DNA from 2 places in the Listeria sp. MAN/IMW/UF464 genome. Region 2 is predicted to be linked to the other one. Evidence: a T-box and tRNA genes for the amino acid it is inferred to sense, from the RefSeq annotation. Region 2 holds a T-box; the other holds one or more tRNA genes.

Region 1 (18,491 bases), on a different contig from region 2:
CTGTGAAGTCTGATTTAAGTAAATGGAATTCATCGTCGGCCGGGGTTAATACTTCGCTTTCATCAATATAGTCGACGCCCATTGCTTCGAGGACACGTGCTTCTGTAATATGACCAATTCGAGCTTTTGCCATAACAGGGATAGAAACAGCATTCATTACTTCTTCCACAATACGAGGATCAGCCATACGAGCGACGCCACCAGCTGCACGAATGTCAGAAGGAACACGTTCAAGTGCCATAACTGCTACTGCACCAGCTTCTTCGGCGATTTTTGCCTGTTCAGCATTTACAACATCCATAATGACGCCGCCTTTTTGCATTTGCGCCATTCCACGTTTTACACGGTCTGTACCAACTTTTTTCTCCATACTAATAACCTCCATCAAAGTTAATTGAAAATACCTGATTATTATGATAAGCTAAAAGCCATTTCGTAAAAACAGCCAATTGGATGTTGTTTTCTCCATCCAATTTTAAAAGGGGTGTAGTAGATGTGGAAACTTACTGGAAATTCTAATTTACCGATTTATTTACAAATTGTTGATTTAATAGAAACAAAAATTATGAACGGCGAACTTTTACCAGAAGAAAAATTACCTCCAGAAAGGCAGTTGGCAGAACTTTTTGGTGTGAATCGCTCGACGGTCGTTCGGGCGCTTGATGAGCTTACTGCACGGGCTGTTATCGTCCGGAAGCAAGGTAGCGGAACAATAGTGAATGCGGAAAAGTGGGGGCTTTTTGCGGGGCAGTCAACGAATTGGCGCCACTATTTAACGCAAGGTGGTTTTACACCAGCTGTTCCTTATATTAGGCAAACAGGTGTAATGGAACGCGCTGATTTGGAACAAGTGATTGATGCTTCGACAGGGGAGCTTCCACTTGAAATGACTCCTAAGATGGAAACGCCAAGTCTTTCGTGGCAGTCGTTTATTGCCGAAGAACAACTGGAAGACGAAGCTGGCTACAGACCGCTTCGTGAAACTGTTCAAAAGCAAATGCAGGATGCCTATGGTTTAAATGCACGCCCGGAACAAATTTTTATTACATCGGGAGCGCAGCAAGCGTTATTTTTAATTACACAATGTTTATTAAAACCGGGTGATGCCGTGGCGATTGAGTCGCCATCTTACTTTTATTCGCTATCGTTATTTCAATCTGCGGGCTTGCGGATTTTTGCCTTACCAATGGATGATGATGGTGTGATTATTTCTGAATTACGCGATTTATATCATAAGCATCGAGTTAAAATGGTTTTTGTTAATCCAACTTTTCAAAATCCAACTGGACTTGTAATGAGTTTAAAACGGCGCAAGGAACTCGTGAAAGTTTGCGCTCATTTGCAAATTCCGATTGTAGAGGATGATCCGTTTTCAGAACTGGCAGCACTTGATAGTGAAATCCCCGTTCCTTTAAAACAACTAGATTCAGATAATGTTTTATATATTGGCTCGCTCTCTAAAATAATGGGGTCAACTACACGGATTGGGTGGCTAATTGGACCGGCGGCAGTGATTGAACGACTAGCTCTCGCAAGACAAGAGATGGATTTTGGACTAAGTATTTTCCCGCAAGTATTAGCTAATAGCGTTTTAAATACGGCTGGATATAGAGAACATTTAAAGCAATTACATCAAGTTTTAGAAGTGCGTAGAGATTATTTGATCGCGGCGCTAGAGGAAATTTTACCGAACGAACTAGAATTCATCAGGCCAAAAGGGGGCTTTCATTTATGGGTGAAATTACCGGTAGAATTTCGCTCCATTCGTGAGTTTGATATTTTTTTAGCGAACGATTTACTAGTGATGCCCGGGTTTTTATTCGGGGTAAAAGGGGCGGTTATTCGCGTAACATATGCCCGACTTGAGCAGGACGATTCAAGACAAGTAGCAAAAATAATAAAGCAAATATTAATAGAAAAAAGTGCGATGAAGCTTGATTGAAGGCTGATTCGCACTTTTTCATATTCCCCTTGAAAACCTTCTAATCTATAATAGAAAGTAACCCTAAAATATCATTCATCACAATAAATCTTTCTGCCAAAAGAGAAGTTGTGATGAATCATCATTTTTATGTAAGGGTTATCATTTACTATTAATATAAGGGAGGGAAAGTAGATGGAACAGGATTGTAAGGAATTAATTACTTATCTGCTCTTGAATCGGCAAGTGAATCTTAGAAATGTTTCCAAGAATTTTAAAGTATCCAAAGAAGCAATTGGCGCACAGATTACACAAATAAACCATCTACTAAAGTCAGAACCAATTTTAATTGACCATGACATGATTTTTGTTACAGATGTATGTAGGGAAGCTTGTTACCGGCTTTTAACTGCGGAAGAACAACAGCTATTTTCGTTTTATGAGGTGAATATTCGTCGCAAACTCATCATGATTAAATTACTGCTTCATAATCATTACATGTCACTCGGCGCACTTGCAGATTATGTTTATGTAAGTAAAAACACGATGTTAACCGATGTAAAAAGTATTAAAGAAAGCTTGCATGAGTTTGAAATTCAACTTGATTATTCACGAAAAGATGGTTATGCGGTTTCGGGTTCGGAATTTCTGATTCGTAATTTACTGGCAGAACTTATTCGCGAAGTCGTTCAAACCCCATACGGAAAATTCGTGCTGGATGAAAAAAAACTCATTACCGTAAGCGAAGTCTTTTTACTAAAGAAACGGCTGGAAAAAGTCGAAAGTAAGCTCCAAATTACATTCACCGATGAGCAAATGGAAGAATTGCCCTATATTCTCCACGGCATCATCAAGCGGGCCAAAGTAACGAATAGGAAATGGACTTTTAAAATTGAAATGTATGACATCAAAAATACCCGAGAGTTCCCGATAATGAAAGAAATGTTTTGGGGTTATGACTTTTTAAGTGAAAATGATTTGCTTTACCTATCGCTACAAGTACTTGCTTCGAACTTAGTCGAGTCGGCACTTCATTTCTCAGACAGTGAAGAAATCGCCTATGCAGTTGATGAGTTCATCGGATTACTTGAAATGTATTTTGCAACTGAAATCATGAAGAAAAATGAGTTTAAAGAAAAAGTGATTTTACATGTTAGACCAGCAATTTACCGGACGATTTTAGGTTTTCAAATCAATAATCCGCTTAAAAAACAGTTTATTAAAGAATATAATCCAACATTTAACATTGTAGAAAAAGCATCGAAACCATTTGAAAAGCTCGTTGGTCATAAGTGGTCAGAGGAGGAAATCGTGTATCTTTCTATGATTGTTCTTGGATGGATGTATCAAATTGAAGAAACAGAGCAGCCAATTTTCCGCGCCGTCGTTCTGTGCAAAAGCGGTACATCCATCTCCAAACTACTCTTAGAAAACTTGAAAATGATGTTCCCAAATATTGATTTTCAAGGAGCTTATGCGGTTCGGCAATTAAATTCAGTGGCACGTGATATTGATTTTGTTTTTACAACTGTGCCCGTTCAAAGCAGCGCGACCATTTTTGTTATTCCGTCGATTTTAAGTAAAGATAGTCGGCAAATCCTCAGAGAACAAGTTGATAAAGCTATTGAAATGGACAGCCATAAAAAAACCAAAGAACTGCTCGCTATGTTAAAAGATGATATTCCTGAAGAAAATATCCATTTAGTTCAAGAAAAAGTAGAATCATTTTTTAGTAAAAAAGAGCAACCTGCTGAGAAAAAAGAGCCAGAAAAGATGCAGATTACCCCAGAACAAATTCATTTTTTAGAAACGCCACTCAAGTGGGAAGAACTTGTTTTTGCAGCATTTTCACCAATGTTAGAACGAGGGACAGTGGCGGCAAGCTATATTAAGACTTGTGAAGAAATATTTTATCAAAACTATGAGCAGATGATGATCGGACCGAATATTTATTTGCCTCACGCCAAGCCGGTAAATGGTGTAATAAAGCAGGATATTCAGTTGATGATAATGAAAGCGGACACAAGAACGCCGGCAAATGAAACAGTTAAAATCATGATCGCACTAGCACCGTCCGAACAAAACAAACACATACCATTATTACTAAAATTGAACGAAATTTTCTTACAACCAGAGAAATTAGCGGAACTTCTCGCTTCTACTAACAAAAAGAAAATCGTTGAAATCCTTGAAAGGGGGTGAGCGTCACGTGGATTACCATGATTTGTTTCAAAAAGAGTTAACCCTGATAAATTCAAGCTACGAGAGTCAGGCAGAACTTTTTGAATGTACTAGCAATATTTTAGAAAAAGAGCAGTATGTAGAGGCGACTTTTAGAGAAGCAGTAACAAACCGAGAAGTTATTTTTCCTACTGGACTTGAGATGAATGGTATCAAAATCGCAATTCCTCATACCGATACGATTTATGTAAAACGACCTTTTGTACTCGTAAACAAGCTTTCTACACCAATTCCTTTTATTCAAATGGGATCAAGTGAGAAATGGATTGATGTTGAAGTAATTTTCATGTTAGGTATTAAAAATCCAAAAGATCAAGTTCCACTGCTTTCAAGTATCATGGAAAAATTTATGGAAGCAGACTTTGTGGAACAAATAAAGGAAATAAATGATAGCAGCGCATTATGTGATTTTCTAAAAAAACAATTTGGAGAGTGATTACAGTGAAAAAAGTTATCGTAGCGTGTGGATCAGGAGTGGCAACAAGTCAAACAGTTGCCTCTAAAGTAGAACGTATTTTAAAAGAAAAAGGAGTTCGCGCAACAGTAGAAGCAGTAGACATTAAATCATTAGACCAACATATTAAAACGAGTGATGTATATGTGGCGATTACTAAAGCGAATAAGGAATTTGATATTCCAACATTAAATGGTATTGCGTTCTTAACTGGCATGGGCATGGACGAAGAAACAGAAAAATTACTTAACGCCTTAAAATAAACAAGACAAAACAGGGAGCGTGAAAAAATGGAGTCATTACAATCAGTTATACAGTTTATTTTGAATCTTGGAGCTGCCGTTTTTGTTCCAGCATTGATGATTATTATTGGGCTTATTGTACGAATGAAAGTAAGAGATGCGGTAAGTGCGGGGATTATCCTCGGGGTTGCTTTCCTTGGGATGAATATCGTTATTGGCTTTATGATTGAAGCTTTAACGCCTGCAGCACAAGGTCTTGCAGAACGAACAGGAATTAATTTAAGCATTTTAGATGGTGGATGGACCTCAATGGCGACACTAGCTTGGGCATGGCCATTTGCCTTCCTAATGTTCCCACTACAACTGGGGATTAATGCTATTATGCTTGTCATCAACAAAACAAAAACCTTGAACGTCGATTTATGGAATGTTTGGGGTAAAATTTTGACAGCTGTACTTATTATTGGTGTAACGCAAAATGTTTATTTGGCTTTTATCGTTGCCGGAATTCAAATTGTTACTGAACTTATTCTATGTGATGCCAACCAACGTCAAATCCAAGAATTAAACGGCATTCCGGGTGTAACAGTTTCCCACGGTATGATGATTTTCTGTATTTTCTTAATGCCAATTGATTGGCTACTGAAGAAAATCCCAGCACTACGTAAAGACATGGATGCCAACGCGTTAAAAGATAAAATTGGTATTTTTGCAGAAAACCATGTAATGGGCTTTATTATCGGTGGACTTTTAGGGATTGCAGCAGGATATGATGTAGCAAAAACGCTTATGTTAGCCATGCAAGCAGCAGCGGCATTAACCCTTTTCCCAATGGTTGCGAAACTATTTATGCAAGCTTTATCACCATTATCTGATGGTATTTCTGAATTTATGAAACGTAAATTTAAAAATCGTGAACTCTTTATTGGACTAGATTGGCCGATTTTAGCAGGATGTAGTGAAGTATGGGTAGCAATCGTTCTTATGGTACCAGTTACACTTATCTTCGCGCTTATTCTACCAGGAAATGGCGTATTACCGTTCGCTGGGATTCTAAATATTTCCTTGTGTGCGCCGGCTCTGATTGTTACAGGTGGGAACTTGATTCGTATGATTATTCTTGGAACGATTACAACACCTATCTTCTTGTATGTATCTACATTTTTCGCAGGAACAATCACGGATTTAGCGCATTCTACAGGCGCGATTTCCCTGAAAGCTGGACAACAAATTACTTGGAGTACGCTTGAATATCCAGTGTTCCGTTATATTTTTGCAGAAGCAAGTCAGTTCACTATTTTAGGATTTATTTTTGTCGCAATTTGGGTATTATTACTAGTATTTTACGTGAAAATGATGAAAAAACGAACAATTGAACTAGAAAAAGCTAGCTCTTAAGAAATAGGAGTGATGAGATGATTTACACGATAACATTAAATCCAGCCATTGACCGGTTGCTTTTCATTCAAGGAGAGTTAGAAAAAAGGAAGACTAATCGAGTCAAAAAAACAGCGTATGATTGCGGGGGAAAGGGGCTTCATGTTTCAGGAGTGTTATCCAAATTCGGTATTAAAAATGAAGCACTTGGAATTGCGGGATCAGACAATCTCGACAAACTATATGCCATTCTAAAAGAAAAACATATCAACCATGATTTCCTTGTAGAAGCTGGAACTTCGACAAGAGAATGCTTCGTCGTCTTAAGTGATGACACGAATGGCAGCACGATGATACCTGAAGCTGGTTTTACCGTAAGTCAGACCAACAAAGACAATCTTTTAAAACAAATCGCTAAAAAAGTTAAAAAAGAGGATATGGTGGTGATTGCTGGATCTCCGCCTCCTCATTATACATTATCTGATTTTAAAGAACTACTAAGAACTGTCAAAGCAACAGGGGCTTTTCTCGGATGTGATAACTCGGGTGAATATTTAAATTTAGCGGTCGAAATGGGCGTCGATTTCATTAAACCAAATGAAGATGAAGTAATCGCCATTTTAGACGAAAAAACGAATTCACTCGAAGAAAATATCCGCACTTTAGCCGAAAAGATCCCTTACCTGGTCGTTTCACTTGGAGCAAAAGGGTCCATTTGTGCACATAATGGCAAATTGTATCAAGTTATTCCACCGAAAGTGCAGGAACGAAATGATACTGGGGCTGGCGATGTATTTGTCGGGGCGTTTATTGCAGGACTTGCGATGAACATGCCAATTACAGAAACATTAAAAGTTGCGACAGGTTGTTCAGCCAGTAAAGTCATGCAACAAGACAGTTCGAGCTTTGATTTAGAAGCCGCTGGAAAACTCAAGAATCAAGTAAGTATTATACAATTGGAGGAGAGATAATATGTTATACCAAAAAGAACGTGAAGATTTAGCCAAAATAGTGAAGACGATGTTTGACCGCTTTGAAACAAATGCTGCGGGAGGAAATGTAAGTGTGCGCATGAATAATGAGCATATTATTATGACACCAACGCTGATGAGCCAAGCAAAACTTTGCGATCTTTCCCCATATGAAATTCTTGTAGTAGATAACAATAATGAAGTCGTAGAAGGAGACGGAAGAATTACTCGAGAAATCAACTTGCACCGTGCCTGCTATGTAGAAAATCCAAAAATTGGCTGTGTTCTTCATGCTCATCCAAAAGAATCGATGTTATTTGCAACACTTGGTATGGAACTTCCGAATTTAACAGAAGCAACGCAAAAAATCGGTCGAATTCCAACACTTGAATTTGCACCAGCGACTAGTCCAGAACTTGCTGAAATCGTACGTAAACATGTCATCGAACTTGGTGAAAAAGCTGTTCCTAGTGCGAGTTTATTAAATAAACACGGCATTGTTGTTTTAGAAACATCCCTGCATAAAGCATATGATATGTTGGAACGGATTGAATACAATGCTTATATTGCAGAAAAGGCAATGGTCTTTGATGCTTTAGGTATTAAAAAATTAGCTCATGACCGCGAATTAAATTATAATTTGGAGGAGTAACTAATGGAAAAATTCCTTTTTAATGCAACCTTATTTGCCAGTGCTTTATTACTAATGGTCGGTATTTTTAGAAGTTCTATTCCAATTACTGCCATATCGCTTGTTTTAGCAGTAGTATCGCAACATTTCTTTCGGAAAAAATATCTTAAAAAAACACGTAGCTATCGTGAAATAATCGCGGCAAAGCAGAAAAAAGGATGAAAAAAGGGATGGAAATCTAGTTTTAGATTTTCATCCCTTTTTATTATAGTTTGGAACGTTGTGATTTTTTCGGTCGAACATACAGGCCGAGTTTTTCTTGTTCTTTTGTTAAAGAAACAAACAGTGAAACTATCATTAAGATAATCACTATCGAAAATGGAAAAGCGGCAATAATTGATGCGTTTTGTAGCGCTGTAAGACCGCCTGCATAAAGAAGTACACTCGCTATTCCAGACTGTAAAAGCCCCCATGTTACTTTTACCGAGTTTGGTGGGTTTAAAGAGCCACCAGTCGTTTGCATACCTAAAACAAAGGTCGCAGAATCGGCAGAAGTAATGAAGAACACGGCAATTAAAATCATCGCAACAATAGATAATACGATGCCAAATGGAAATTGATCAAATACCCCAAAAAGGACTTGTTCGGTCGCTAAAGTGGAAAGGGCCGTATCTTTGTATTGATCGACAAAAATCGCTGAACCACCAAACACTGCAAACCAGAAAATGCTAACTAACGCAGGAAGCACGATAACACCTAATAAAAATTGACGAATCGTCCGACCGCGCGAAATTCTGGCAATAAAGATACCGACAAATGGAGACCACGATAGCCACCATGCCCAGTAAAAAATGGTCCATGAATCAATCCATTTTCTAGCATCAGGCGCATTTGGTGCAGTTTGGAAACTCATTTGGATAATGTTCTGTAAATAATCACCAAACGAATTAGTGAAGTTATTCATAATAAAAAGCGTAGGTCCTAGAATTAACGTTAGAATAAGTAATACGCCAGCGACATAAATATTCACATTACTTAATAACTGAATTCCTTTATCTAAGCCAGACATTGCTGATAATAAAAATAAAACAGTGACAATGACAATGATGATTAGTTGCACTGTAAAGTTGTTAGGGACATGAAATAAATATGTAAGACCGCCATTGATTTGCTGAGCTCCAAGTCCAAGCGTGGTTGCTACTCCGATAACCGTAGCGAAAACAGCGATAATATCGATTAATTGTCCCAGTGGTCCTTTCGCATGTTTACCTAATATCGGATAAAGTGTGGCGCTTATTAGACCAGGAGTATCCTTTCGAAACTTAAAGTAAGCTAGCGCCAAGGCAACTATTGCATAAATGGACCAAGCGGAAATTCCCCAATGAAAAAAAGAATAACGAAGCGCATCTTTCATCGCAGCTTGAGAGCCAACTTCACCACCAGGGGCTTGAACGGCAAAATGGGATAGCGGTTCAGCAGCTCCCCAGAAAACAAGTCCAATTCCCATGCCGGCACTAAACAACATTGCGAACCAAGACTTATTACTATATCCTGGTTTCTCGCCGGGTTTCCCGAGTCGAATAGAGCCAATCGGGCTTAATATTAAAAATATGCAAAAAATGATAATGATTGCGACTACAAAAAGGTAGTACCAACCGAAATTACTTGTTAAAAATCTTTGGACATTTGTTGTAAGAGTTTCAAATTGTTCTGGCAAAAAAGCACCAAACAAAACTGCTATGAGAACTAATAGACTAGCTCCCCAAAAGACGTTCGTTAATTTTTTCATTGCATCACTTCCCTTTATAGTCTAAGTATGTATTTCCCCATGTTAGCACAAAGGTAACATCTATTTTATAGTAACAAAAAAAGTACTGCTCTGACAAATCAAACCACAAAGTCTGCTGGAATTAAAAAGCTGGAACGCATCTATGCATTCCAGCCAACTTTATAATGTTTTTTTCGCATTGGCGAGTGCAACGTGGATTTGATCAAACCCCGTACCGCCATATGAATTTCTCTTTTGAACCGCTGTTTTTGAAGCAAGAACAGTATAAATGTCTTCCTCAATAAGCGGATGGATTTCTTGGTAGTGGCTAAGTGCGACGTCTTGCAAATAAATCCCATTTTGCGTACATTCAAGCACCAATTTCCCAACAATCTCATGCGCTTCTCTAAATGGAACGCCTTTTTTCGCGAGATAATCCGCTAGTTCGGTCGCATTGGAAAAATCTTTTTGCGTCGATTCTTCCATTATATCTGCATTGACCTTCATCGTTTCAATCATTCCTGCGAATATATCTAAGCTTGTATGAACCGTCTCAAGCGTATCAAACATGCCTTCTTTATCTTCTTGTAAATCTTTATTATAAGCGAGCGGCAGCCCCTTTAAAACTGTTAACATGCCGAAAAGGTTTCCGTAAACACGACCCGTTTTCCCACGAATTAATTCGGCCATATCAGGATTTTTCTTTTGTGGCATAATCGAACTGCCGGTTGAAAAGGCATCGGTTAACACGACAAATTGAAATTCATGGCTCGTCCAAAGTATCAATTCTTCACAAAAACGCGATAAGTGCATCATTAAAATAGAACTGTTACTAAGAAACTCGATAATAAAATCACGATCGCTCACGCCGTCTAAGCTATTTTCATAAACAGCGGAAAAACCAAGAAGTTCAGCGCTATAGGCCCGATCAATTGGAAAAGTCGTTCCAGCGAGCGCCGCAGACCCAAGTGGCGAAATATCAATCCGTTTGACGCTTTCTTCTAAACGCTCTAAATCACGTGTAAACATACCAAAATAAGCTAATAAATGATGCGCAAAAGAGATGGGTTGGGCGTGTTGCAAGTGTGTATAGCCAGGCATAATCGTTTCGACGTTCGCCTCCGCTTTTTGGACAAGCACCGCGCGCAAATGTTTTAACGATTGAATAATTTCTGCGACTGCTTCTTTTAAATACAAATGCATGTCTGTTGCAACTTGGTCATTCCGACTACGCGCCGTATGAAGTTTTCCCGCGACAGGCCCGATTTCCTCGTGTAACAGTTTTTCGATATTTAAATGAATATCTTCGTTTACAGTACTAAATTCCAGTTCCCCAAGCGCTAATTTTTCTTGGAGGATTTTTAGCCCAGCTGTAATTTCACTCGCCTCAGAATCAGAAATAATACCACATTTTGCTAGCATTGCGACATGTGCCAAGCTTCCCGCCAAGTCTTCTTTTGCCATTTTTTGATCAAAAGAAATCGAAGCACCAAAGTCATCAATCCATGCTTCACTTTTCCCTTGAAAACGTCCGCCCCATAGTTTTTCCATTTTTTACACCTCAGTTGTTATTGTAACTTTTGAATTGACTTCTGCGCTCACTTTCGTTGGTAGTCCAAATAGCTTGATGAAACCAACAGCTGCATCTTGATCGAATGTATCGGAAGAAGTATAGGTTGCTAAATTTTCATCATAAAGCGAATTCGGTGATTTTCTTCCTTCGACGATGGCATGACCTTTAAATAGTTTTACACGAATCGTACCGTTCACGAATTTTTGCGTGGATTTTAAGAAGGCAATTAATGCTTCTGTTAAAGGCGAAAACCATAAGCCATTGTAAATTGTTTCACTGATTTTTTGTTCAATAATAGGTTTGAAATGTGCCACTTCACGAACAAAAGTTAAATCTTCTAATTCTTTATGTGCAGTAATCAAAGTGACTGCGGCGGGACATTCGTATACTTCACGTGATTTAATACCAACTAAACGATTTTCGATATGGTCAATTCTACCAACGCCATGTTTTCCAGCAATTTCGTTTAAAGTAAGAATTAAATTTGCTAGGCTCATATTTTCGCCATTAAGAGAAATAGGAATACCGGCATCAAATGTAATTTCGACAATATCCGCCGTGTCAGGTGCATCTTCTAAGCTAACAGTTAAATCGTAAGCCGCTTCTGGAGGTGTTGTCCATGGGTTTTCAAGCACACCACATTCGTTACTTCTGCCCCAAAGGTTTTGGTCAATCGAGAAAGGATTATCTAAATCAATTGGAACGGGGATGTTATGTTCTTTGGCGTAATTGATTTCTTCTTCTCTAGACCATTTCCAGTCCCGGACAGGAGAAACGACTTTTAAATCAGGAGCAAGGGCATGAATCGCAACTTCAAACCGAACTTGGTCATTTCCTTTACCAGTACAACCATGAGCGATAGCAGACGCGCCTTCTTGACGAGCTACTTCTACTAATTTTTTCGCGATTAAAGGACGACTTAAAGCAGAAATAAGTGGATATTTTCCCTCATAATAGGCATGAGCTTGAAGGGCGATTAAAGCAAAGTTTTCGGCAAATTCTTCCTTGGCATCAATTGTATAAGATGCACTTGCGCCGACAGTAATCGCTTTTTCTTTAATAAAATCCAAATTTTTCCCTTCACCAACGTCTAAACAACATGCGATAACTTCATAACCTGATTCCACTAGCCACTGAATTGCAACAGAAGTATCTAACCCACCAGAGTAAGCTAACACGATTTTTTCTTTCGTCATTGTAAACATCCCCTATTCATAAATATACAAACATTTGTATTTATATTAACACCTATACTCTCATATATCAACCTTTTTATTTTAAAATATTCATCATTATGATTAAAAATACATTTCACAAGAAAAATAGCCATTTCAAATAGTAATAAATTGGTTCCTGTTCGTAAAACTGCTATACTTGATATTGAAGTTATATTGAAGGAGTTGAACGAATATGAAAAATGCAATAAAATGGATTGCCATTGGTTTTGCAGGAATTATTCTACTTCCGTTAGTAATCGTTTTCTTTATTTACAAAAAAGCGGTTGGGAAAAAAGAATATGATCCCGAGGTACTTGAGAATTTAGATGAGGCTTCCCAGGAATTTGTAAAAAATACTTCACCATTGTCAGATGTAGACTCGCGATATAAATATATGAGACTTGCGACAAAAGCATTGCCTTCTGCTAAAGATATTGAAATAGGCGATGTCGAAAATAAAAAAATTGACGGTCCAGCTGGTAAAATTCCGATTCGGATTTATACGCCAAAAGAGGACGGACCATTCGAGATTATCGTTTATTATCATGGTGGCGGATTTGTGTTAGGTGGTTTGCAAACACATGACGCGATTGCAAGAAAACTTGTACAAACAACAGGTGCTCGCGTTGTCACAGTTGACTACCGACTAGCACCAGAAAATCCTTTCCCGGCAGCAGTGGAAGATGCTTATGCAGCATTACTTTGGGTACAAAATCACCGTACTAGTTTACGTGCTAAATCCTCCGATATTATTGTCGCAGGGGATAGCGTAGGCGGAAACTTAGCAACAGTAGTGACCCAAATTGCCAAAGCCAAAGGAAAACCAAATGTTACGGCACAAATTTTACTTTATCCAGCAACGGATATTTTCAGTCGTGATGCTTCAGTGCTTTATCCGTCAATGGATGAATTTGCGGAAGGATATGTACTTACAAAAGAATCTTTAGACAAATTCTTTAAATTATATATTGCGAACTCAAGCGACCGTAAATATGATCCTCTGATTGCACCAATTCGTAGTAAAGACTTAGCTGGTCTTCCTAAAACCTTCATCGCAACTGCTGAATTTGATCCACTAAGAGATCAAGGAGAAGCATATGCGAAGAAATTAAAAGATGCTGGTGTAGAAGTATTTGCGAAACGTTTTGAAAAAGTTCCGCACGGCTTTATGACCACAACATCCGAAGCAACTGATGAGACTTACGAATTGATTAGCGAGTTTTTAGAAGAAAAATAAATCTTTGAATCCACTCTTTCACGAGAGTGGATTTTTTTATTGACAAAGAATTTTATTCATGAGAGAATGGCTTACGAACGGTCGTCAGTTTTTTGAGAGGGGTGAAAAGATGAGAAAAGAAGAAATAAAGCAAGCAGCACTGACACTTTTTGCAAATAATGGCTTTGAAGGGACATCCCTTGCTGATATTGCAGGCGTTGTAGGGCTAAAGAAACAATCCATCTATTCTCATTTTAAAGATAAGGATGATTTGTTTTTATCTATTATGAAGGACGCGAAATCTACGGAAATTGATTACTACCGAGCGAAACTTCGAGATAGTGATTTATCTAGGCCCGACTTAGTGTTATCTAGTTTACTTTTTGGTGTGAAAGAATTATATGATACCGATGAGGCTTACCAATTTTGGTTGCGATACGGGTTTTATCCACCGAAACATTTGTATGATATTGTTCAGGCAGATATTACCGAGAATATTTTGCAAATGGAACAAGATTTCACTGATTTATTTAGCGATTGGATTGAACAAAAGTTGATTCCAATGCAAGATGTCGAAACGATGAAAGAAGCGTACATGGGAATTCTTGACGCGGTTATCGTGGACATTGTTTATGTGAACGACCCCGAACGAACTAAAAAGAAAATCACAGCTTTATGGCAAATTTTCTGGAGAGGAATTACGCTAAAAGCTTAATTTAGAGGTGTAACATGGCAAAGAATATAGAAATATTAGAAACAGATTCAGTTAAAAAGATTTATTTTAGATATTTAGTTCCTTCCTTAGTCGGAATGTTATTAATGTCTTTGAATATTGTAATTGATGGAATTTTTGTTGGGCATAAGCTCGGCGGAGTGGCGCTTGCAGGGATAAATATTGCTGTACCCGTATTTACGATTTTTACAGCTATTTCGATTTGGATTGGGATTGGTGCCGCGACCCAGTTTTCGTTTGCTATTGGAGAAAAAAATGTTCCTAAAGCGCAATCAATTTTTACGAGTGCAATTTTAGCAGTTGTTTCGATTACGGTGGTTATTGCAATCCTCGCTTTTATTTTTAAAGTACCACTGGCATATTTTTTAGGCGCGAATGATGAAACGATTGGTTACGTACTGGAGTATATGAATATATTACTTATTTTCGGTTTTGCACTTACACTTGAAAATATTTTAAGTATTTTTGTTCGTAATGACGGTGATCCGAATTTATCAATGATTGCCCTTATTGTTACAGCAATCAGTAATGTTATTTTGAATTATTTATTCTTATTTGTATTTGAATGGGGCGTAACCGGATCTGCGCTTGCTACGATGATTGCAATTATTATCGGTGTGCTTATCCTAACTACCCATTTCTTTAAAAAATCCAGTCGCTTGAAATTTGTAAAAGTGAATTGGAATAAAGCTTTTTTCAAAAAAACACTGGGCATCGGCTTGCCAAGTTTTTTAGCAGAAGTTGGCGTGTCGGTATTTACTTTCGGATATAATATTTCCATCGCAGCCATTGCTGGTACTGCAGGAGTTGCAGCATTCTCGGTTTTAAATTATACCCATAGTGTGATTTTAATGTTGTTCCTTGGCATGGGTTCAGCGATTCAGCCACTTATAAGTTATTACCGCGGGGCAAGGGCGAGAGAAAAAGAAATTGAAACATTGAAAATTGCGATTGTCGTAGCATTTGGTACCGGGGTTGCTTTCTTATTAGTTGGATTATTTGGTTCTAATCTGCTCGTTTCGATGTTCGGAAACTTTAGTGCAGAAATTCGAGAACTTGCAAGCAACGGAATTAAGTTATTCTATTCAGCTTACTTATTTATGGGCTTTAACTTTGTTATGATGACTTACTTCCAAACTTCTGATAAAGTCAAAATGGCAACATGGATTACGATTTCACGAGAAATTATTTTCATGGTGATTTTCTTGCTTATTTTGCCACCAATTATTGGCATTCCAGGTGTTTGGTTAGCAATTCCAATTTCTGAGATGATTGTAGCTATTTCGATTGTATTTTACATGAAGAAGAAACATATCTTATTTAAATAAAACAAAGACGGAGATCTAGTATCTTCGTCTTTTTAGGATGATTTGGCAAAAAAGTAAGATTAAAAAGAGTATATTTCCATTTGTTTCCTTTTTCCTCAGTATGGCGATTTAAATGGTAAAATATTGTTCTACGTTTCCGTTTACGTAGGAATGCTTTAAAAAGGGAATGAATAGTTACTATTTTATGGACTCCTGAGTGTTTTAGGAATCCTGTTTTACTTTGCTGTTTTATAGTTGCATGTGGGAGCAATGGAAACTCTGTAGGGAAATGTATGAGGGATAATTTTACAGATAATGCAAAATAAAATAATAGCGATTCAAGGAATTTTTTAATGTCTTTACTTTGCCATTGGTGTAAAAAGCTAATGGCGAACGTAAAGAAAAACATTAAATATGGCAAATTAGTGAAGCGTGTAAAGATGCTTGAAATCAAGTCTAGTACTGAATTTAAGCCTTGTGTAAGACTGGATAATTAAAACAGAAAAATCATTCGTTATGAAAAGAAGCTAAAACTAATAAATAAGGTATTTGTTTTCTAAAAATAAATGTATATAATTAAAAGAAAAGTTTTCTAAGTAATGGCGGTGACATCATGGATTTAATCGGTTTACGAATTAGAAATATCCGTAAAATAAAACAACTTACTTTAAAAGAGGCGGCTAAAGGAATCATTTCCGTCCCTTATTTAGCTAATATAGAAAATGGTGTGAAAGTGGCTTCTTTTGAAACGTTAATGCATATAGCGAAACGTCTGGAAATACCGGAAGAAGCTCTTTTAATAGGTAATGAAGATTTAAATAAAGAATTATTACAAGAACTCAAGCAGATATTTGATTTACTTGTTTTTTCAAATACAAAAGAAGCGGGAGATAGACTTGATCAAATAGCTGCGAGTGTCGATTTACTGTGTGAATCTCCTGTTATAGAACTTAGTTTTTACTGGCTTCAAGCAGGTTTTTACTATAAAATATGGGAATTTTCTAAAGCTAGAGAAATAGAAAGAAAGTATTTGAATAGTAATGAAAAGCGTGTAGTGGAGTCATTCCCACCGGATTTGCTTAGTTATTATTACTATGGGCAAGCTGTGAAACATTCTCATGCTACTTGCGACTATCAATTGGCAGTGGAGTACTGGGAAAAAAGCATTGATTTAACTGATAAAGCTGCGTTTCAAGTGGTTTTTCAAGTGGGGCTTTGTATTAATTACATATGTCTAAATAACTATGAACCTGCTTTAAAACACATTGAATGTGCCTGGAACTTAATTAAGAGATTCCCGAGCAAAGACCAAGAAAGAATCACGGCCATTTTATATTTGTATGGTTATATAAACTTTCAAATTGGCTTTATGACTGAAGCAAAGCGGAAATTTGAAGAAGTGCTAGTATTTTTTAACATGTATCCAGAAGCTAAAACAATGTATTATTTTCTTGTTCGCTTTAAGCTGGCAGAAATAGAAAGAGTTGAAGGTAATCATGAGTTGTTTGATGAGAAGATAGTTTGTTTATACGAGGAATTAATGGCGCATGAGGCTTCCGAGATAGGTTTTAATAACAATGACTACCTTGTAATTACAGAACTGATGGTTATTTTTGCCGAACAAGGGTCAGTATTAGAAGCAAGTAATTTACTGGCTATTATTAACAAAGTAACTGAGCAAGTAATGGAAATCAATTTTTTTGTAACCTATACGGAAACATTACTGCTGTACCATCAAAACAAGCAATCTAGCTATGAAAAGAAAATGCTAGGTTTGCTTAAAAAAATTGATGAATCCAATGATCCAGCATTAATTGAACGCGTAAAAAAACACGCAAGTAAACACTTCGCTGACTCAACGAAATATAAAATGGCATATAATATTTTAGCTTAGTATAAAAAAAAGGAAGACCAGTTCAGTAGTTAACCTGGTTTTCCTTTTTTCGTCGAGTGTAATTTGTTCTATCAAAAAAGGTTTCGTAACTGTATGGACAATTACGAAACCTACTTGTAGTTCTCTATGCGGCCGAGAGGACTTGAACCTCCACGGGTTTTACCCCACTAGGCCCTCAACCTAGCGCGTCTGCCGATTCCGCCACGACCGCGTATGCGTAGCAAAACTAATTATAATATTGATTCTATTATTTTGTCAATAAATTCTGCATAGATAATTGAGAAAAAGTAAGCGTATTCTTGTATAATAGAGAATAGCTAATTAATAGGAGGGAGAGCTAATTATGGATGTGACCCAATTGAAAATGTTGCGTAATGCGAAAGTGGTTTCAGAAATAAAAAAGGGTTTTTCTATCGATAAGAAATATCAGGTGGATGAAACCTATCTTGTACGTGTTTTTCCAAAAGAGTTACTCCAAACACGAAAGCAAGAATTTGAAATAATCCAAGCGTTAGGTTCTCAAACTCCATTTGTTCCACGAGCATATGATTTTGGCTGTACCGGCGGAGAAGGCTATATGATTATTGGTTATGTGCGCGGTGAAGATGCGGAAAATGGCATGTTTAGCTTATCACATTCCGAACAGTTTAAGGCTGGTTTTTCAGCAGGGGAAATTTTACGAGAAGTTCATAAAATACCGCTAGATACACCAAAAATGAACTGGTTGGATTTTCAAACAGCTAAATTTAAACGAAAAGTGGAGGAATTAAAAGAATTAGAAATAACAGCTTCTTTTTTAACAGAAACCGAACAGTTTGTTTATGAGAATATAGCTAGATTAAAAAATAGACCGATTTGTTTACAGCATGGAGATTTTCATCCAGCGAATATTATTTTAAAGAACAAAAAGTTTGCGGGGCTAATTGACTTTAATCGGCTAGAGTTT
Region 2 (6,880 bases):
CAACGGTGATTTTATTTTTTACTTTGCCATTTACTTGAAGTACGATTTCTACTTCATCTTCTACTAGTTTTGTTTCGTCGTATGTTGGCCAAGCTACATAGCTAATTGTTTCTGTATGACCAAGGATTTCCCACAATTCTTCTGCAAGGTGTGGTGCGATTGGGGACAAGAGTTGCACGAAACCTTCAACATATTGTTTTGGAATCGTATCTTGTTTGTACGCTTCATTGATGAAAATCATTAATTGCGAAATACCGGTATTGAAACGCAGGTTTTCGTAATGATTGGTAACTGTTTTCACCATATGATGATACGCTTTTTCTAAATTAGTATTTGCATCGGTTGTAACTTTTTCAGCGAGTGTGCCTTCTTCAGTTACTAGTAAGCGCCAAATACGATCTAAGAACTTACGCGCACCTTCTAGTCCATTTTCATTCCAAGCAATAGAAGCTTCTAGTGGTCCCATGAACATTTCGTACAAGCGAAGTGTGTCTGCACCGTATTTTTCTACTACTTCATCAGGGTTAACGACATTGCCTCTTGATTTGGACATTTTTTCGTTATTTTCGCCAAGAATCATGCCTTGGTTAAATAGTTTTTGGAAAGGTTCTTTTGTTGGAACTACGCCGATATCGTATAAGAATTTATGCCAGAAACGTGCATAAAGAAGGTGAAGCACTGCATGTTCTGCCCCGCCGATATAAACATCTACAGGAAGCCATTCTGCTAATTTTTCTTTATCAGCAATTGCTTCTGTATTGTTTGGATCGATATAGCGCAAGAAATACCAGCTTGATCCAGCCCATTGTGGCATCGTATTTGTTTCACGACGACCTTTACGACCATTTTCGTCTGTAACGTTTACCCAGTCGTGCAAGTTAGCAAGTGGAGATTCGCCAGTTCCTGAAGGTTTGATTTCCGTTGCTTTTGGCAGAAGTAGTGGCAGTTCTTCTTCTGGTACAAGCGTTGTTTCACCGTCTTCCCAATGAATAACTGGAATTGGTTCGCCCCAGTAACGTTGTCTGCTGAACAACCAGTCGCGCAAACGATACGTGATTTTACGGCTACCGATGCCTTCTTTTTCTAGCCAATCAATCGCAGCGGTAATCGCTTCGGCTTTAGCCAGTCCGTTCAAGAATTCCGAGTTAATATGTGGTCCATCGCCAGTGAAAGCTTCTTTTGTAACGTCGCCGCCTTCAAGTACTGGACGAATATTCAAACCAAATTGTTGCGCAAATTCAAAGTCGCGTTCATCATGGGCTGGTACGGCCATAATTGCCCCTGTTCCATATTGAATCAACACATAATCAGCAATCCAAATCGGCACTTCTTCGCCGTTGATTGGATTAATCGCGTAAGCTCCTGTGAATACGCCTGTTTTGTCTTTTGCAAGGTCAGTTCTTTCTAGTTCGCTTTTTAGTTCTACTTGTTTTTTATAAGCTTCAACTGCTTCTTTTTGCTCAGGTGTTGTGATTTTTTCGATAAGTTCGTGTTCTGGTGCAAAAACTGTATACGTTGCGCCAAAAAGTGTATCTGGGCGTGTTGTAAAGACATTAAACGTTTCATCGCTATCTTTAATTTTAAAAGTAACTTCTGCGCCTTCTGAACGACCAATCCAGTTACGTTGCATATCTTTAATATTTTCAGGCCAGTCTACAAGTTCAAGGTCATCTAGCAAACGATCTGCATAGGCGGTAATTTTAAGCATCCATTGACGCATTGGTTTGCGGAAAACTGGGAAGCCACCACGTTCACTTTTGCCATCGATAACTTCTTCATTGGCTAAAACTGTACCAAGTGCCGGACACCAGTTTACAGCGATTTCGGCTTCATAAGCTAAGCCTTTTTCATATAGTTTTTCAAAAATCCATTGTGTCCATTTATAATATTCTGGATCTGTTGTATTAATTTCACGGTCCCAATCATAGGAGAAACCAAGAGATTTAATTTGGCGAGTAAAGTTGGCAATATTCAATGCGGTGAATTCTTCTGGATCGTTACCAGTATCAATCGCATATTGCTCTGCAGGAAGTCCAAATGCATCCCAACCGATTGGATGAAGGACGTTCTTCCCTTGCATGCGTTTCATTCTAGACAAAATATCTGTTGCAGTATAGCCTTCTGGATGTCCTACGTGAAGACCTGCTCCAGATGGGTAAGGAAACATATCTAGTGCATAGAAGTTTTCTTTATCTTTATCTTCTGTTGTTTTAAAAGTGTTATGTTCACTCCAATATTGTTGCCATTTCGGTTCCATTTTTTTATGATTAAATGTCACTTTACTCATCCTCTTTTCCTTAAAATATCGAATTTTGGCTACAAAAAAATCCCTACATCCCAACGGCTTATCGCCATGGGACGAGAGATGCTTCTCCCGCGGTACCACCCACATTAGTGTTTAACCACTCAACTTAACAATTCCTTAACGCGGAAAACGGGGATACACCCAAGCTCCATGGTAAGTTCATCCGGATTTTGTGACTGACTTGCACCAACCGTCAGCTCTCTTCACATCAAAATATGCAGATTACTACTCCAATTCATCGCTATTTCGCAAAATTCATTAGTCTTATTGTAGCTGAATTTAGGTTTTTTAGCAAGCGGTCTGAAGATTTATCTAACTTTCGTAGTAAAATGTGCTAAAATGAATGGAGAATTTCATTTGAAGGAGTCTAAAACTAGTGAAACAAACGAATCCATTTGTATATAGTAATGATAATAAAAGATACCATACATGGAACTACTGTTTACGAGAAGAATTTGGGCAAAAGACATATAAAGTTGCGCTTGATGGCGGTTTTGATTGTCCAAATCGTGATGGCACAGTAGCGCATGGCGGTTGTACATTTTGTAGTGCGGCAGGTTCTGGTGATTTTGCTGGGAACCGAGCGCTTGATTTAAAAGTACAATTCCAGCAAGTGCGCGACAAAATGCAAACGAAATGGAAAGACGGGAAATGTATTGCTTACTTCCAGGCTTTTACTAACACTCATGCCCCTGTTGCTGAACTGCGCGAGAAATTTGAAACGGTTTTGAATGAGCCTGGCGTGGTTGGGCTTTCGATTGCGACACGACCTGACTGTTTGCCGGATGATGTCGTTGAATACTTGGCTGAATTAAATGAACGGACTTATTTATGGTTAGAGCTTGGTTTACAATCTGCTCACGATGAAACTGGGCGCTTAATTAACCGCGCGCATGACTATGATTGTTATTTAGAAGGCGTGCGCAAACTGCAAAAACATAATATCCGCATTTGTACCCACATTATTAATGGTCTTCCGAAAGAAACGCCGGAAATGATGATGGAAACCGCACAAAAAGTAGTTGAAAGTGGCGTTGATGGTATTAAAATCCATTTACTCCATTTATTAAAAGGAACGCCAATGGTAGAAGATTATAAAAAAGGTGACTTAGAATTTTTAACCCGTGATGGTTATGTGAACTTAGTAGCTGACCAACTTGAAATTCTGCCTCCTGAAATGGTTATTCACCGAATTACAGGTGATGGTGGCGTGGATGACTTAATTGGACCAGTTTGGAGTTTAAATAAGTTTGAAGTACTGAATGCCATTGATGCAGAACTCGTTCGAAGAGATAGTTGGCAAGGGAAACTATATCAACCTGTGGAAGTGAGTTCCCAATGAATTTACGTGGTATTCTCCCCTTCGCTCATGATACACTTCGAAAAGTAGTTCGCTCTGGAGATTATGTAATTGATGCAACATGTGGCAACGGGCATGATACACTTTTACTAGCAGAACTTGTGGGTGTAAATGGTCATGTGCTCGGGTTTGATATTCAACAAATGGCAATTGATGCAACGAAAACTCGTTTAGAAAATGCTGGTGTCGTATCACAAGTAGAGCTCGTATGTGCTAGCCATGCGCTTATTCCAGAATATGCAACAAAACCTGTTCGCGCTGCTATTTTCAATCTCGGCTACTTGCCAGGTGGCGATAAAGAAATTACGACAACCGCTGATTCTACGTTAGAAAGCATTGGCCATTTAATGCAGCTACTCGAAGTTGGTGGCGTCATTATTCTCGTTATATATCACGGCCACCCCGCTGGAAAACTGGAAAAAGATGCTGTTGTGACTTTTTGTGAAGCAATCCCACAACAAGATTTCCACGTTTTATCTTATAACTTTATCAATCAAAAAAATGATGCCCCATTCGTCATTATCATCGAAAAAAGAAAACCTAGACAAAGCTAGTAATTAGCCTGTCTAGGTTTTCTTTTTATTTTCCAAAATCGTATTTATCTGCTACGTATACATCATACCAAATCATAAAGATAACAACTGTCCAGATTTTACGACTGTAGTCGAATTTACCGGCACAGTGATCGTCTAGTAAGCCTAGAACGTATTGTTTGTTAATTAAATGATCGGTTGGTGATTCTTTAATGATATTTTTAACCCAAGCGTTCATTTCGTCTTTTAGCCAGTGACGAATTGGTACTGGGAATCCTAGTTTACGGCGATTAAGTACATGTTCTGGTACAAATGTTGCTGCCGCTTTACGTAAGATATATTTAGTAGTTCCGTTAGTTGTTTTCATTGTATCTGGAATATTTCTTGCCACATTGTACACTTCTTTATCAAGGAAAGGTACACGGACTTCCAGTGAATTAGCCATTGTCATACGGTCAGCTTTTAGGAGAATATCTCCACGTAGCCACGTATGAATATCAATATACTGCATTCTTTCTACAGGATGATAATTCTTAGTTTCTGCATAAAATGGATCCGTAATGTTCGTATAATCATGACCAGATTGGTATTTCGGAAGTAAAATTTGTTTTTCTTTTTCTGTGAACATTTTGGCGTTTCCGATGTAACGTTCTTCCATCGGTGTTGTTCCGCGTTCTAAGAAACTTTTACCACGCATTCCTTCTGGCATAATACGCGCCACGCTATTTAACATTGATTTAAATACGCCTGGCATTTTGTTAAACATCGCAAGGGAATTTGGTTCGTTATAAATGTTATAACCGCCAAAAAGTTCATCTGCGCCCTCACCTGATAATGCTACTGTTACTTGTTTACGCGCTTCTCTTGATAAGAAATAAAGCGGAATAGCAGCCGGATCAGCAAGTGGGTCATCCATATGCCAAACAATTTTTGGTAATTCTTTCATATATTCTTCCGGTGAGATAACATAACTAATATTTTCTACACCAAGCTTATCTGCTGTTTCTTTTGCTACATCGATTTCACTGAAACCATCGCGTTCAAAACCAACAGAAAATGTTTTAATTGCAGGATGGTATTCTTTGGCAATCGCCGCAATAATCGATGAATCAATACCGCCAGATAGGAATGAACCAACTGGTACATCGGAGCGCATATGCATTTTTACAGAATCATACATTACGTCACGCACTTCTTTAATCCATGCGTCTTCTGATTTAGTTACTGGTGCAAAAGATGCTTTCCAATAAGTAGTAATTTCCATTGGTTGACCAATTTTCTTCGTGAACTGATGTCCTGGTTCTAAGCGTTTTACATTTTTAGTTAAGGAATCTGGTTCTGGAACGAATTGATAAGTCATGTAGTTTTGTAATGAAACTTCATCTAGTTCTTTTTCTTTTAAAGCATGTAAAATGGATTTCTTTTCAGAACCCATAAATAGCTTACCGTCTTCTTCTGCATAGAAAAATGGTTTAATGCCGAATGGGTCGCGTGCGCCGTAAACAAGTTCTTCTTGTTTATCCCAAATAACGAAACCAAACATCCCACGAAGACGTTCTGCTGTTTTTTCTTTGTATTTCGCATATGTAGCGATAATTACTTCGGTATCACTTTCGGTTTCAAATGTCATTCCTTCAGCAACTAATTGCTCGCGGAGTTCCACATAGTTATAAACTTCTCCATTAAAAATAATCCAGTAACGCTCATTTTCATACGTTAACGGTTGATGACCGTTTTCTACATCAATAATACTTAAACGGCGGAAACCAAACTGCACGTGATCATCTGTGAAGTATCCTTCATCATCTGGCCCACGGTGCGTAATCATACTGTTCATTTGTCTAAAGGTTTCTTTATCAGCGCCAGTAATTTCTGTAATGCGGTCATGTACGCATCCTACAAATCCACACATGGTAACATTTCTCCTCTATATAGATAATCATTTTATCTTTTTTTCACAACGTCTATCATATCATAACTAGGCTTTCTTTGCACTGTTTAGGAAAGAAAAAAACCGAACATTCCTCACAAGAAATGTTCGGTTAAGCTTATTTTACGATTAATTTTTTTAAGGCTTCTGCTTTATCCGTTCTTTCCCAAGGTAAATCAAGGTCGCTACGGCCAAAATGACCAAATGCAGCTGTTTGACGATAAATTGGACGACGTAGATCAAGCATATGGATTATCCCAGCTGGGCGTAAGTCAAATAGCTCATTAACACCATCAATTAATTCTTGTTCTGAATAGTCACTTGTTCCATATGTGTCAATCGAAATGGAAACTGGACGCGCAACTCCGATGGCATATGCAACTTGTACTTCTACTTTTTTAGCAAGTCCAGCAGCAACGATATTTTTAGCGACATATCTTGCTGCATAAGCACCCGAACGGTCTACTTTGGTTGGATCTTTACCAGAAAATGCTCCCCCGCCGTGACGCGCATAACCACCGTATGTATCCACGATAATTTTACGGCCAGTAAGTCCAGCATCGCCAAGTGGTCCACCAATAACAAAGCGGCCAGTTGGATTAATAAAGTATTTCGTATTTTCATCTAAGAAAGAAGCATCAATTACTTCTGGGAATAGATGTGTGTGTAAATCTTTCGCGATTTGTTCTTGTGTGATGTCAGGATGATGTTGCGTTGAAACAACAATTGTATCAATGCGAACAGGTTGATTA

The links. A T-box is a leader RNA that pairs with one kind of tRNA and senses whether it is charged. The one in region 2 lies ahead of leuS (leucine--tRNA ligase), so its partner is inferred to be a tRNA-Leu.
Region 1: it encodes a tRNA-Leu, which carries the amino acid that the T-box ahead of leuS (leucine--tRNA ligase) is inferred to sense. The anticodon was not compared.

What each region holds. Positions count from the first base shown of each region.
Region 1 covers NZ_JBZWZP010000002.1:218,624-237,114, forward strand. Annotated here, with positions in the region: gene pdxS (pyridoxal 5'-phosphate synthase lyase subunit PdxS) at 1-370, opposite strand, end outside; partial or broken gene AC4PG0_RS08320 (aminotransferase-like domain-containing protein) at 494-1,938, shown strand; gene AC4PG0_RS08325 (BglG family transcription antiterminator) at 2,117-4,123, shown strand; gene AC4PG0_RS08330 (PTS sugar transporter subunit IIA) at 4,131-4,598, shown strand; gene AC4PG0_RS08335 (PTS sugar transporter subunit IIB) at 4,604-4,879, shown strand; gene AC4PG0_RS08340 (PTS galactitol transporter subunit IIC) at 4,907-6,256, shown strand; gene AC4PG0_RS08345 (1-phosphofructokinase) at 6,274-7,206, shown strand; gene AC4PG0_RS08350 (class II aldolase/adducin family protein) at 7,208-7,858, shown strand; gene AC4PG0_RS08355 (hypothetical protein) at 7,862-8,059, shown strand; gene AC4PG0_RS08360 (glycine betaine uptake BCCT transporter) at 8,103-9,626, opposite strand; gene argH (argininosuccinate lyase) at 9,786-11,156, opposite strand; gene AC4PG0_RS08370 (argininosuccinate synthase) at 11,160-12,374, opposite strand; gene AC4PG0_RS08375 (alpha/beta hydrolase) at 12,589-13,632, shown strand; gene fepR (efflux pump transcriptional regulator FepR) at 13,742-14,326, shown strand; gene fepA (multidrug efflux MATE transporter FepA) at 14,341-15,672, shown strand; gene AC4PG0_RS08390 (helix-turn-helix domain-containing protein) at 16,265-17,545, shown strand; tRNA gene AC4PG0_RS08395 (tRNA-Leu) at 17,673-17,756, opposite strand; gene AC4PG0_RS08400 (phosphotransferase) at 17,889-18,491, shown strand, end outside.
Region 2 covers NZ_JBZWZP010000001.1:21,940-28,819, reverse strand. Annotated here, with positions in the region: gene leuS (leucine--tRNA ligase) at 1-2,278, opposite strand, end outside; T-box leader at 2,352-2,553, opposite strand; gene mnmL (tRNA modification radical SAM protein MnmL/YtqA) at 2,682-3,647, shown strand; gene mnmM (tRNA 5-(aminomethyl)-2-thiouridylate-methyltransferase MnmM) at 3,644-4,219, shown strand; gene asnB (asparagine synthase (glutamine-hydrolyzing)) at 4,245-6,110, opposite strand; gene metK (methionine adenosyltransferase) at 6,247-6,880, opposite strand, start outside.